2 regions of the Pseudoalteromonas sp. SCSIO_11900 genome follow, and region 2 is predicted to be linked to the other one. Evidence: predicted binding sites of a transcription regulator. Region 2 holds the regulator's gene; the other holds the start of a gene.

Region 1 (4,944 bases), 1.7 Mb from region 2:
TTGCCAGGTCATCATTTCACCGGTGATTGGATGCGCAATACTTAATTTAACGGCATGAAGCGCTTGGCGTTTAAAGCTACGCAGTAACTCAAATAACTCAGGCGTTGCCCCTTTTGGTGGACGAGGACGACCGCCATAAGATTGATCGCCAATTAATGGATGGTTTAAGTACGCCATATGCACACGAATTTGGTGTGTACGCCCTGTTTCAAGACGTAAACGCAAACGTGTATGGGCGCGGAATTTTTCGGCAACACGGTAATGCGTAATAGCTGGTTTACCCATTTCATGAACTGCCATATGCGTACGCTGCGTTGCATGACGACCAATTGGTTTTTCAACCATACCACCGGCTGTCATAGTGCCATTACATAACGCTTCATATTCACGTGTGAAGTTTTCGCGCTTTTGCAGTGCTTTAACTAAATGTGTTTGTGCCTGAATCGTTTTAGCGACAACCATTAAACCTGTTGTATCTTTGTCTAAACGATGCACAATACCCGCTCGTGGCACATTAATAATTTCTGGGTAGTAGTGTAATAAAGCATTTAACACCGTACCGTCAGGGTTACCTGCGCCAGGATGAACCACTAATCCCATTGGTTTGTTGATCACTAAAATATCATCGTCTTCATAAACGATGTTTAATTTGATATCTTGTGCTTCGTATTCACGAGGTGCTTCTATTGTTGTTTCAACAGCTACAACTTCACCACCGAGTAGTTTTTCACGCGGGGTGTTGAAAATTTCACCATCAACGGTGATTTTATCATCTAAAATCCACGTTTTTATCCGTGATCGTGAATAATCAGGGAACAATTGTGCTAATACTTGGTCTAGACGTTTACCACCTAAGTCTGTTGGGACCTCGGCTTGGAGAGATATTTGCTCTGACATTAGTAACTTTACCCAATTTACCAGTGCAAGCTTTGCTTGACTGGGTTAGAATCGCTTTTAATAAAAGCATAACATAATACGCATAGTTTACTCGGTTTTACCCACTTGGCCTAGCCGAAGACATCGAAGGTAACAAATAAAATGATAAATAAAATAGGGAAACGTGCATTCGCCATTGTTTTTTCAGTTTCAGTGCTTAGTTTAGGGGCCTGCTCGTCTGCACCTGACCAAGAAGATATTCAACGCGTACCCAACAGATCGGCACAAGCACTATACGAAGATGCAAAACAAACGCTTGATTCTGGTTTATACGCTCGTGCAATTGAATTATTAACGGCAATTGACTCTCGCTATCCGTTTGGTCCGTTTTCAAAACAAGTCCAAATGGATTTAGTGTATGCACATTACCAATCAGGTAATACAGAGCAAGCACTTGCTACAATCGACCGTTTTATTCGCTTAAACCCAAACCACAAAGATTTAGATTACATGTACTACATGCGTGGCTTGGTTAATATTAAGGCGGATAAAAATGCTTTCCAAGAATACTTTGGCGTAGACAGAGCCGACAGAGATGCTAAACGCACCCGTGTTGCTTATACCGACTTATCAACTCTAGTTAAACGTTTTCCAGAAAGTGGTTATGCGCCAGAAGCAAAACGTCGTTTAGTTTGGTTATTAAACCGCATGGCACGTTATGAGCTAAAAGTGGCAACTTACTATTACGAACGTGAAGCCTATTTAGCAGCCGCAAATCGCGGTAAATATGTGGTAGAGCACTACTCACAAAGTAGTTATCTTGATGCGGCACTCGCCATGATGGAAAAAAGTTACGAGAAGCTTGGCTTGACTGAACTAAGTCAGCATGCAGAGCAAACGCGTAAATTTAATAGCAGAAATAAATAACACGAAAAAGGCGCTAGTTATAAAATTAGCGCCTTTTTTTACGAGGTTTACTCGACTATATAGCCTCTTCATCCTCTTCTGCAGTACGAATTCGAACCACACGTTCTACGTCAGTGACAAATATTTTACCATCACCAATTTTGCCTGTTTGTGCTGTTTTAACAATAACATCAATAGCACGTTCTACGTCTTCATCACCGAGCACAATATCTAGTTTTACTTTAGGTAAAAAGTCAACCATGTACTCAGCACCACGGTATAGCTCTGTGTGGCCTTTTTGACGCCCAAACCCTTTTACTTCACTTACTGTCATACCCGTAATGCCTACATCAGATAATGCTTCACGCACATCATCGAGCTTAAACGGTTTAATGATTGCTTCTATTTTTTTCATAGTAATTACTTTTGAAAGCTTCAGTTGCCTCGATTTTAGACAATCATGAGGTTCATAGCAAACAAAGCGATTGAATTACGGTGATAAAACAATTTGTCATGCTATGATTATGCTAATAAAAATAGCTATACTAAAACATCACCGAGTTAATGAGATTTATATGAAAACTAAGCACCGTGGATTTACCCTATTAGAGTTAATGGTCACCGTGGCCATTGTTAGCATTATAGCCACTATTGCGTTGTGGAACAGTAGCGATATGCTGGAAGAAAACCGAGGTGAAAATTTTTTATTAGAACTTAAACGTAATATTAGCTTTGCACGCTCACAAGCGGCTAGTACCGATGAGATCGTAATTATTTGTCCAGCACCTTATGCTGATGTGAAAAGTTCAGCTGCCAATTTTAAGTGCACCACTGAGTGGGCTAGCGATAATGTTGTCGTCACCTTTGTCGATGGTAATAATAATAGGCAATATGACAGTGGTGATAGTTTAATAAGAGTCATGGAAAAAACCAAACCCAACGACAAAGTGACATTTTCTGGGGGTAGCCAAATCCGCTTTAATACCAGTGGCCGTATTACTACTTCGCCAGGTAACTTTGTTTTTTCACCTAATGGTAATCAAGATAATAGCAAGGCACTCACACTTTCCAAATCAGGCACCGCTTTTTATTTAGGTAATAATAAATAGGGTGATTATAAATTAAACAACACTTGCCATAATTTAAGTTTTTACTAAACTTGTAAGAAGCATGTTTAGATTGAGGCTTCAGGGATGAAGTTACCTTTATACTTTTCTACCCACCATGGTACAACATTATTAGAACTGCTAGTTAGCCTCGCGATTGTTGCCATTGTAGGTCAAATATCCTTGTCTTATTTACCCAACTTTTTAGCGCTCAACCGCGTGAGCAATCAAGTTAGCTTATTACATAAAAATATCAATTATGCTCGTCTATACGCTATAGAAAAAAACAGCTACGTTACTTTGTGCGCATTAAAAAGTAATAAATGTACATTAGACAACTGGCATAACCAGCTCGCTATATTTGTTGATAACGACAAGTCAACGTCGCTTGGCAAAGACGAGCAGCTGATCAGTACATTTGAGCACACAAATGAAGCCGATACGTTAACATACCCACGAGATGCCATTACATTTAGGCCAGATGGTACACTAAATGGTTTTCAAAATGGTACTTTTATCTATTGCCCAAATAACGAAAAAGCAAGCCTTGAGGGGCTTGCTCTGTCAATAAGTCAAACTGGGCGAATACGAATAAAATCTACCAACAAATGCCAAAAATAACTAACGTTATCTACCCCAGCAATAGTTGATGTCGGTATCGCCTTTACTACCCGTTGCTCCTTTTAAGCCAACGTCATTAATGGTTAATGACGTGCAATCAGCATCCCCTTTCACGGCACCAGCAATGGGTTTCGCAGTAATTGTAAATTTATTGCTATTAACCACATTAATTGTTAGCTCAAAATGACCGTTTTCAGTTTTACTTTGAATACCTAAGTCGCTAAACGAAGTTGAGTATGCTCGGTTATCCACAAAGTACTGCTCTTGCTTGTTTGCGGCATCTAAAAGTGCAGATGCCGCTTCTGCACGTGATGCGCGTTTTACATATTCACTGTAATTAGGCACAGCAATAGCGGCTAAAATACCCACAATTGCCACGGCTATCATCAGCTCAATTAAAGTAAACCCAGTGTGCTTGGCAACCATTTAATGACTCCTAATTATTCATTTCATCGTTTTCTTCACGTTTGTAAATATACATTTGCTGGGTTTTAAAGCCAAACCCAATAGGCTGAGTATCGTTAACTAGCTGAATTTTATCATCTACTATTTTTAAATTGGGCCCAATAATTTCGATTGGTCTAAGCGGATTCTCTGCATTTTTGCCTTTTATGCCAGGGCCAATTAAATAAAATTGGCTTTGCACGTCAACCGTTGTGTCGTCGTCGCATTTACCGTCTGAATTACCGTCAACACATGAGGAACCAAAATAAAGCTGCGGCGTATCGGGGACTTCATAACTGGTTGCAAATTTTAACTCATCATACACTTTAGTGCCGTAATGCAAATGAAATGCATATAAAGAGCCTCCGCCACCGGTTAACGAACATTGGTTTAGTCCAGCATCCGATGCAGGACTAAATGAAGTAAAATACGCAACGCCTCCTACCACGGTTGCCGCAGCAAGCGATTTTTCGCCAGGTGATAACGAATAATGCCAGCCTTTAAATGTATTTGTCAGTTCAACTTCTAGATTTATAAACTCACTAACATTACTTAATGCATTACCAAACTTATCTTCATTCATTGACATTAAATCTGTAAATAAAATAGTTTTAGGGGCGTTATTTTTAAATGATTTTGTGAGCGTATTTTCATCCCTTATCATAAAAAGCTCATCGGCTGTGGTTGAATTTACCGGGTTAGTGCGGTTACCACTGCCAATAACAATGGCATCGTAAGGAGTTTCAACACGTGAAGTAACACCCTCTTTTTGAGTCACTTTACTAAATATGGTTCGCGCTATGGCTGGTTTATAAAAAAAGCGCCTATCTTTACCATCAGCAAGCGATGCAAGTTTAAAGTGGCTAAATTCATTTGTTTGACTACCTGGCATATCAACACGCCAAATGTCGCCACCGGTATCTGCTGCGTAAATTCTATCAATATAGCCATCGTAATTAGAGTCAAGCAATGTAACGTCTGCGGCAATACT
Region 2 (4,944 bases):
AGTGCCAGCACGCTATCGCCAGCGGCTTGTTTGTCATCTTGAAATAAAGTGATTGTGGCATCAAATTGCACAGAAAGCTGAGCTAATACTGTCGCCGCTCTAGCGTGTAATCCTAATTTGTTTTTTATTAAAAATGTATTTTCTAAGCGCATGACATGTTCTCGCAAGCTTTATTCTTGTTCTCGGTGGCGAATTTTTACATTGGGATGACTCATTGCAAAGCTTTCGCCAATGGTTTGCGCTAAATAAACAGAGCGGTGTTGCCCACCGGTGCAGCCAATTGCAATAGTTAAGTAGCTGCGATTATTTCGTTCTAAATGCGGCAGCCATGTTTGCACAAATGTTTGAATTTGCCATGTAAATTTTTGCACTATACTGTGACTTGCTAGGTAGTCTTTTACTGGTTGATCCAGCCCTGTAAGTAGCTTTAGTTCAGGCTCCCAATGCGGGTTTGGTAAAAAACGGGCATCGAATACGTAATCTGCTTCTTTAGGGAGGCCGTGTTTAAAACCAAATGACTCAAAGGTAATGATCAGTTGTTTATCTTTTTTTCCGAGTATTTTTTCACGAATAGACTCAGCAAGCTGATGCACACTTAAATCTGTGGTATCAATCATATAATCAGCACGATTAATCAATACATCAAGCAGTTGTTTTTCTTTTTTTATGGCTAAATCAAGCGGCAAAGAATCAATAGATAAAGGGTGAAGACGACGCGTTTCCGAAAAGCGTTTTATTAATGTTTGATCGTCACTGTCTAAATAAAATACCGTTGGTTTAGTAAAACCAGGTAAATATTCAATGATTTCATTAAACTGCTGTTGCTCTTTAGGTAGGTTACGTACATCAACACTCACAGCAATTTTATTATAACTGTCGGAAACACTGCGCACTAATGATGGTAATAAATTAAGAGGAATATTGTCTACACAATAATAACCTAAGTCTTCCACAACGCGTAACGCCACAGATTTACCTGACCCTGAGCGACCGCTTATAATTATTAATTCCATTTACCACCTTTCTTTATTACTACGATTGACTGACGATAACCTGATACAGTTCGCTATCCGATTTGGCGGCGCGTAACTGTTTACAAAATTCTTTATCATTGAGCTTATCAGCAATCGTGGCTAGCGTCTTCAAATGCTGCTGATTATCGCCATCGGGAACAATTAACGCGACAAAAATGTCAACCGGTCGGTTATCAATCGCATCAAAATTAATAGCTGTTTCGCTCACTAAAATCAAAGCTAGGGGTTCTTGAGCACCACTCATGCGACCATGTGGAATAGCAATGCCTCGACCAATGCCTGTACTTCCAAGCTTTTCTCTTGCAGTTAATGCATTAAGAATATCTTGTTGTGTTAAATAGGGCAGCTTATTGTGAGCCAATTCACTGATAAATTCTAAAATTCTTTTTTTACTATTAAAAAGGACCGCAGCTTTACTGCAGTCCTGACAGATAAGTGAGCTTAGTTTCATAGTGTTAGTGTCGAGCAAGTTTCTCTTTGTGTTTAATTACTTGACGATCTAGCTTGTCAATGAGCGAGTCTATAGCGGCATACATATCTTGATGCTCAGTAGAAGCAAAAATCTCAGCGCCACTAACATGAACGGTTGCTTCAGCTTTTTGGTTTAGTTTTTCTACATCGAGAATAACGTGCACATTCGTTATGTGATCAGTGTGCCTCTGTAACTTCGAAAATTTGCTATTTACGTAGTCTCTAAGCGAGTCGGTAATATCTACATGACGACCAGTTAAATTCAGTTGCATAAACATTTTCCTCTTTGTTGTACGCCTTAAATCAAACTTTTACGTTGATTAGACGGGGGAATAGCTAGAGATTCGCGATATTTTGCTATAGTTCTCCTCGCTACTTTAATTCCTTGCTCTGCCAATATATCTGCAATTTTACTATCACTCAATGGTTTAGCTGAGTTTTCTGCAGCGATTAATTTTTTAATTAATGCTCGTATTGCTGTTGATGAGCATTCGCCACCATTTTCAGTACTTACATGGCTTGAAAAGAAATATTTAAGCTCAAAAATGCCACGTGGTGTGTGCATGTATTTTTGCGTAGTAACACGTGAAATAGTCGACTCGTGCATTTCCACCATTTCAGCCACATCGTTAAGTACCATAGGCTTCATCGCCTCAGGACCATGTTCAAAAAAGGCCTGTTGTTGCTGCACAATACAGTTAGTTACTTTAAGCAGCGTGTCGTTTCTACTTTCTAAGCTTTTTATAAACCATTTAGCCTCTTGTAAGTGCGAGCGAATAAACTGGCTATCACCACTTGATTTAACCGTACGCGACATAGCTGCATATTGGCTATTTACTCTGATCTTAGGCATGCTATCTGGGTTTAGTTCAACCACCCAACGGCCTTTTACTTTTTTAACCGACACGTCAGGAATAACGTACTCAGACTCTTCTCTGACAATAGTGTCTGCCGGTTTTGGGCTGAGCGTATGAATCAGCGTCATGATTTCTTTAAGCTCATCTTCTTTAAGCTTTGTTTTTTTCATCAACGTGCGATAATCACGCGCAGCCAGTAAATCAATATGATCGGTTAAGATCATTTTTGTTTCGTTTAAAAAAGGTGTGTCTTTATCAAATTGATTTAGCTGAATACACAAGCACTCTTGTAAACTACGCGCGGCTATTCCCACTGGATCAAATAGTTGAATACGCTTTAGTACCGCTTCTATTTCGTCAAGTTCAACTTCATCTTCGGCGTCGTTTTCTTGGTTAAAGCTTTCTAATATTTCTTCACAGCTAAGGGTTAGAATCCCTGAGTCGTCCACAGCTTCTACAATTGCAATAGCTATCGCTTCATCGGTAGGGCTAAACGGCGTCAGTTGAAGTTGCCACATTAAATACTCATGCAGCGTTTCAGTCGAAGAGCCTTGATAAATAGATTCATCTTCTGGCATTGGGCCCGATGAAGAGGCAGGCGCAGCACTCATATATTCATCCCAAGTGACATCCATAGCCATATCATCGCTAATGGTGTCTTTGGTCATTGCTTCACCGCTATCTTGCTCATACTCGCTAGGTTTATCGTCGGCTGAGGCACTTAGCGTTAAGTCATCGTTATCGGCTTTTTGTTCGTTTTTACCTGCAGTGTCTTCGCTGTAATCGTGTTCTTCAACTTCAAGCAAGGGGTTGCTATCGAGCGCTTCTTGAATTTCTTGCTGGAGATCCAATGTACTGAGTTGCAATAAGCGAATTGCTTGTTGCAACTGTGGAGTCATTGTAAGTTGCTGGCCCATGCGCAGCTGTAATGATTGCCTCATGTATCTCTAACAATCCTTTTAAATTACGGTCTGTTGACCTTTACGATTAAAATTTGTTCAAACTAGGGGCGGTTTAATTGCGGCGCGAGGTTTGTAACCTAGTGGGCTAAGTCAAAACCGAGCAACAAAGAGTAAATCGTCCCTAGGCAGAACCCGAAGGGCAGCGCCTGTTTGGCATTGATGCTGCGTTATCGCCTATTTATGGGGGAATACCACACCACATAGGCTCTGCCTTGCCTAAATACCAAACAGACTGCTGCAAATTCAACCTTGATAGGTCAACAGACCTAAGTATGATTAATCTTAGCAGATGCTTAGTGGAATAACACACATATTAGAGCTTGAACTGCTCGCCCAAATAAACATCGCGTACTGTTTTATCGTTTAATACGTATTCAGGAGTGCCTGATGCAATTAACTCCCCATGAGAAACTATGTAGGCTTTTTCACAAACATCAAGTGTTTCGCGCACGTTATGATCTGTAATAAGGACGCCAATGCCACGGTTTTTAAGATGCTCTATAATCTTTTTAATATCTAATACTGAGATAGGATCAACCCCCGCAAAGGGTTCGTCTAAAAGGATAAATTTAGGGTTTGCTGCAAGCGCGCGAGCAATTTCAACGCGGCGACGTTCACCACCTGATAAAGCCATACCTTGACTATCGCGGATATGCTGAATGCTAAATTCATCAAGTAAATTATTTAAAGTATCTTCGCGTTGTTGTTTATTTAATTCTTTACGTGTTTCTAAGATAGCCATTAAGTTTTGATAAACAGTCAGCTTTCTAAAAATAGACGACTCTTGCGGTAAATAACCAATCCCTAAACGCGCTCGGCTGTGCATCGGTAATAAAGTAATATCTTTATCATCAATTGATATTTTGCCTTTATCGCTAGGTACAAGGCCTACAATCATATAAAAGGTGGTGGTTTTACCTGCACCATTAGGGCCAAGTAACCCCACAATACTGCCAGCTTCAACCTCTAGGCCAACGTTTTTCACCACTTCACGACCTTTGTAGCTTTTAGCTAATAGCTCTGCTTTTAATGTGCTCATGGTTGGCCTTTATCATCTTCTTTTTTATTTTCAACAGGCACTAAAATAGTGTGTACACGGTCTGTTGAGTTTTCGTCTTTTTCTGCGCTAATTAACTGCTGCTCGATATCGTAAGTGATACTTTTAGCTGTTATTTTTTGACCTGCTTGAGCAATGCTTGCATCGCCGATTAAGGTTAAAAAACGCAGCGACACATCGTAACGCACTTCATTAGCACTGGCGCTCATTATGGTGCCATCAGCTTGTGTTTCTTCAAAATATGCAGGGCTGCCTGTGGCAATTAATAACTGTTTGTTATCGCCTAGGTTATCGCGTTTATGCACTTCTAAACGGTCAGCTGTGATACGGCGATTACCATGAATAATTTCAACATTTTTCTCAAAAATGCCTACGTTTTCTTTTAATTGGCCTTCTTGTTTATCTGCACTAATTGAAATTTGATTCGCAGCGGGGGCTTCAGCAGGTTCAGCGCCATTACTGTTAAAAGCAATTAATAGTGAGGGAACAATTAAAATTTTAAATAGATTATTGGTCATAATATAGGGTTCGCGTATGGTTAATAAGTTTAATCACCTCGGTTT

The links. The regulator sigma-54, encoded in region 2, starts transcription at its own class of promoters, with help from an activator protein. The targets are predictions, from matches to a motif close to GTTGGCACGNNNNTNGNNT.
Region 1: the regulator sigma-54 is predicted to act here: its motif matches at 2,296-2,314, upstream of BG00_RS13895 (P-II family nitrogen regulator).

What each region holds. Positions count from the first base shown of each region.
Region 1 covers NZ_KK070023.1:2,998,374-3,003,317, forward strand. The annotation lists gene rluD (23S rRNA pseudouridine(1911/1915/1917) synthase RluD) at 1-897, opposite strand, end outside; gene BG00_RS13890 (outer membrane protein assembly factor BamD) at 1,039-1,803, shown strand; gene BG00_RS13895 (P-II family nitrogen regulator) at 1,859-2,197, opposite strand; gene BG00_RS13900 (GspH/FimT family pseudopilin) at 2,358-2,891, shown strand; gene BG00_RS13905 (GspH/FimT family pseudopilin) at 2,976-3,509, shown strand; gene BG00_RS13910 (type IV pilin protein) at 3,516-3,935, opposite strand; gene BG00_RS13915 (PilC/PilY family type IV pilus protein) at 3,946-4,944, opposite strand, start outside.
Region 2 covers NZ_KK070023.1:1,308,496-1,313,439, forward strand. The annotation lists gene BG00_RS06060 (HPr family phosphocarrier protein) at 1-152, opposite strand, end outside; gene rapZ (RNase adapter RapZ) at 171-1,013, opposite strand; gene ptsN (PTS IIA-like nitrogen regulatory protein PtsN) at 1,033-1,485, opposite strand; gene hpf (ribosome hibernation promoting factor) at 1,490-1,777, opposite strand; gene BG00_RS06080 (RNA polymerase factor sigma-54) at 1,804-3,303, opposite strand; gene lptB (LPS export ABC transporter ATP-binding protein) at 3,638-4,363, opposite strand; gene lptA (lipopolysaccharide transport periplasmic protein LptA) at 4,360-4,899, opposite strand; gene lptC (LPS export ABC transporter periplasmic protein LptC) at 4,889-4,944, opposite strand, start outside.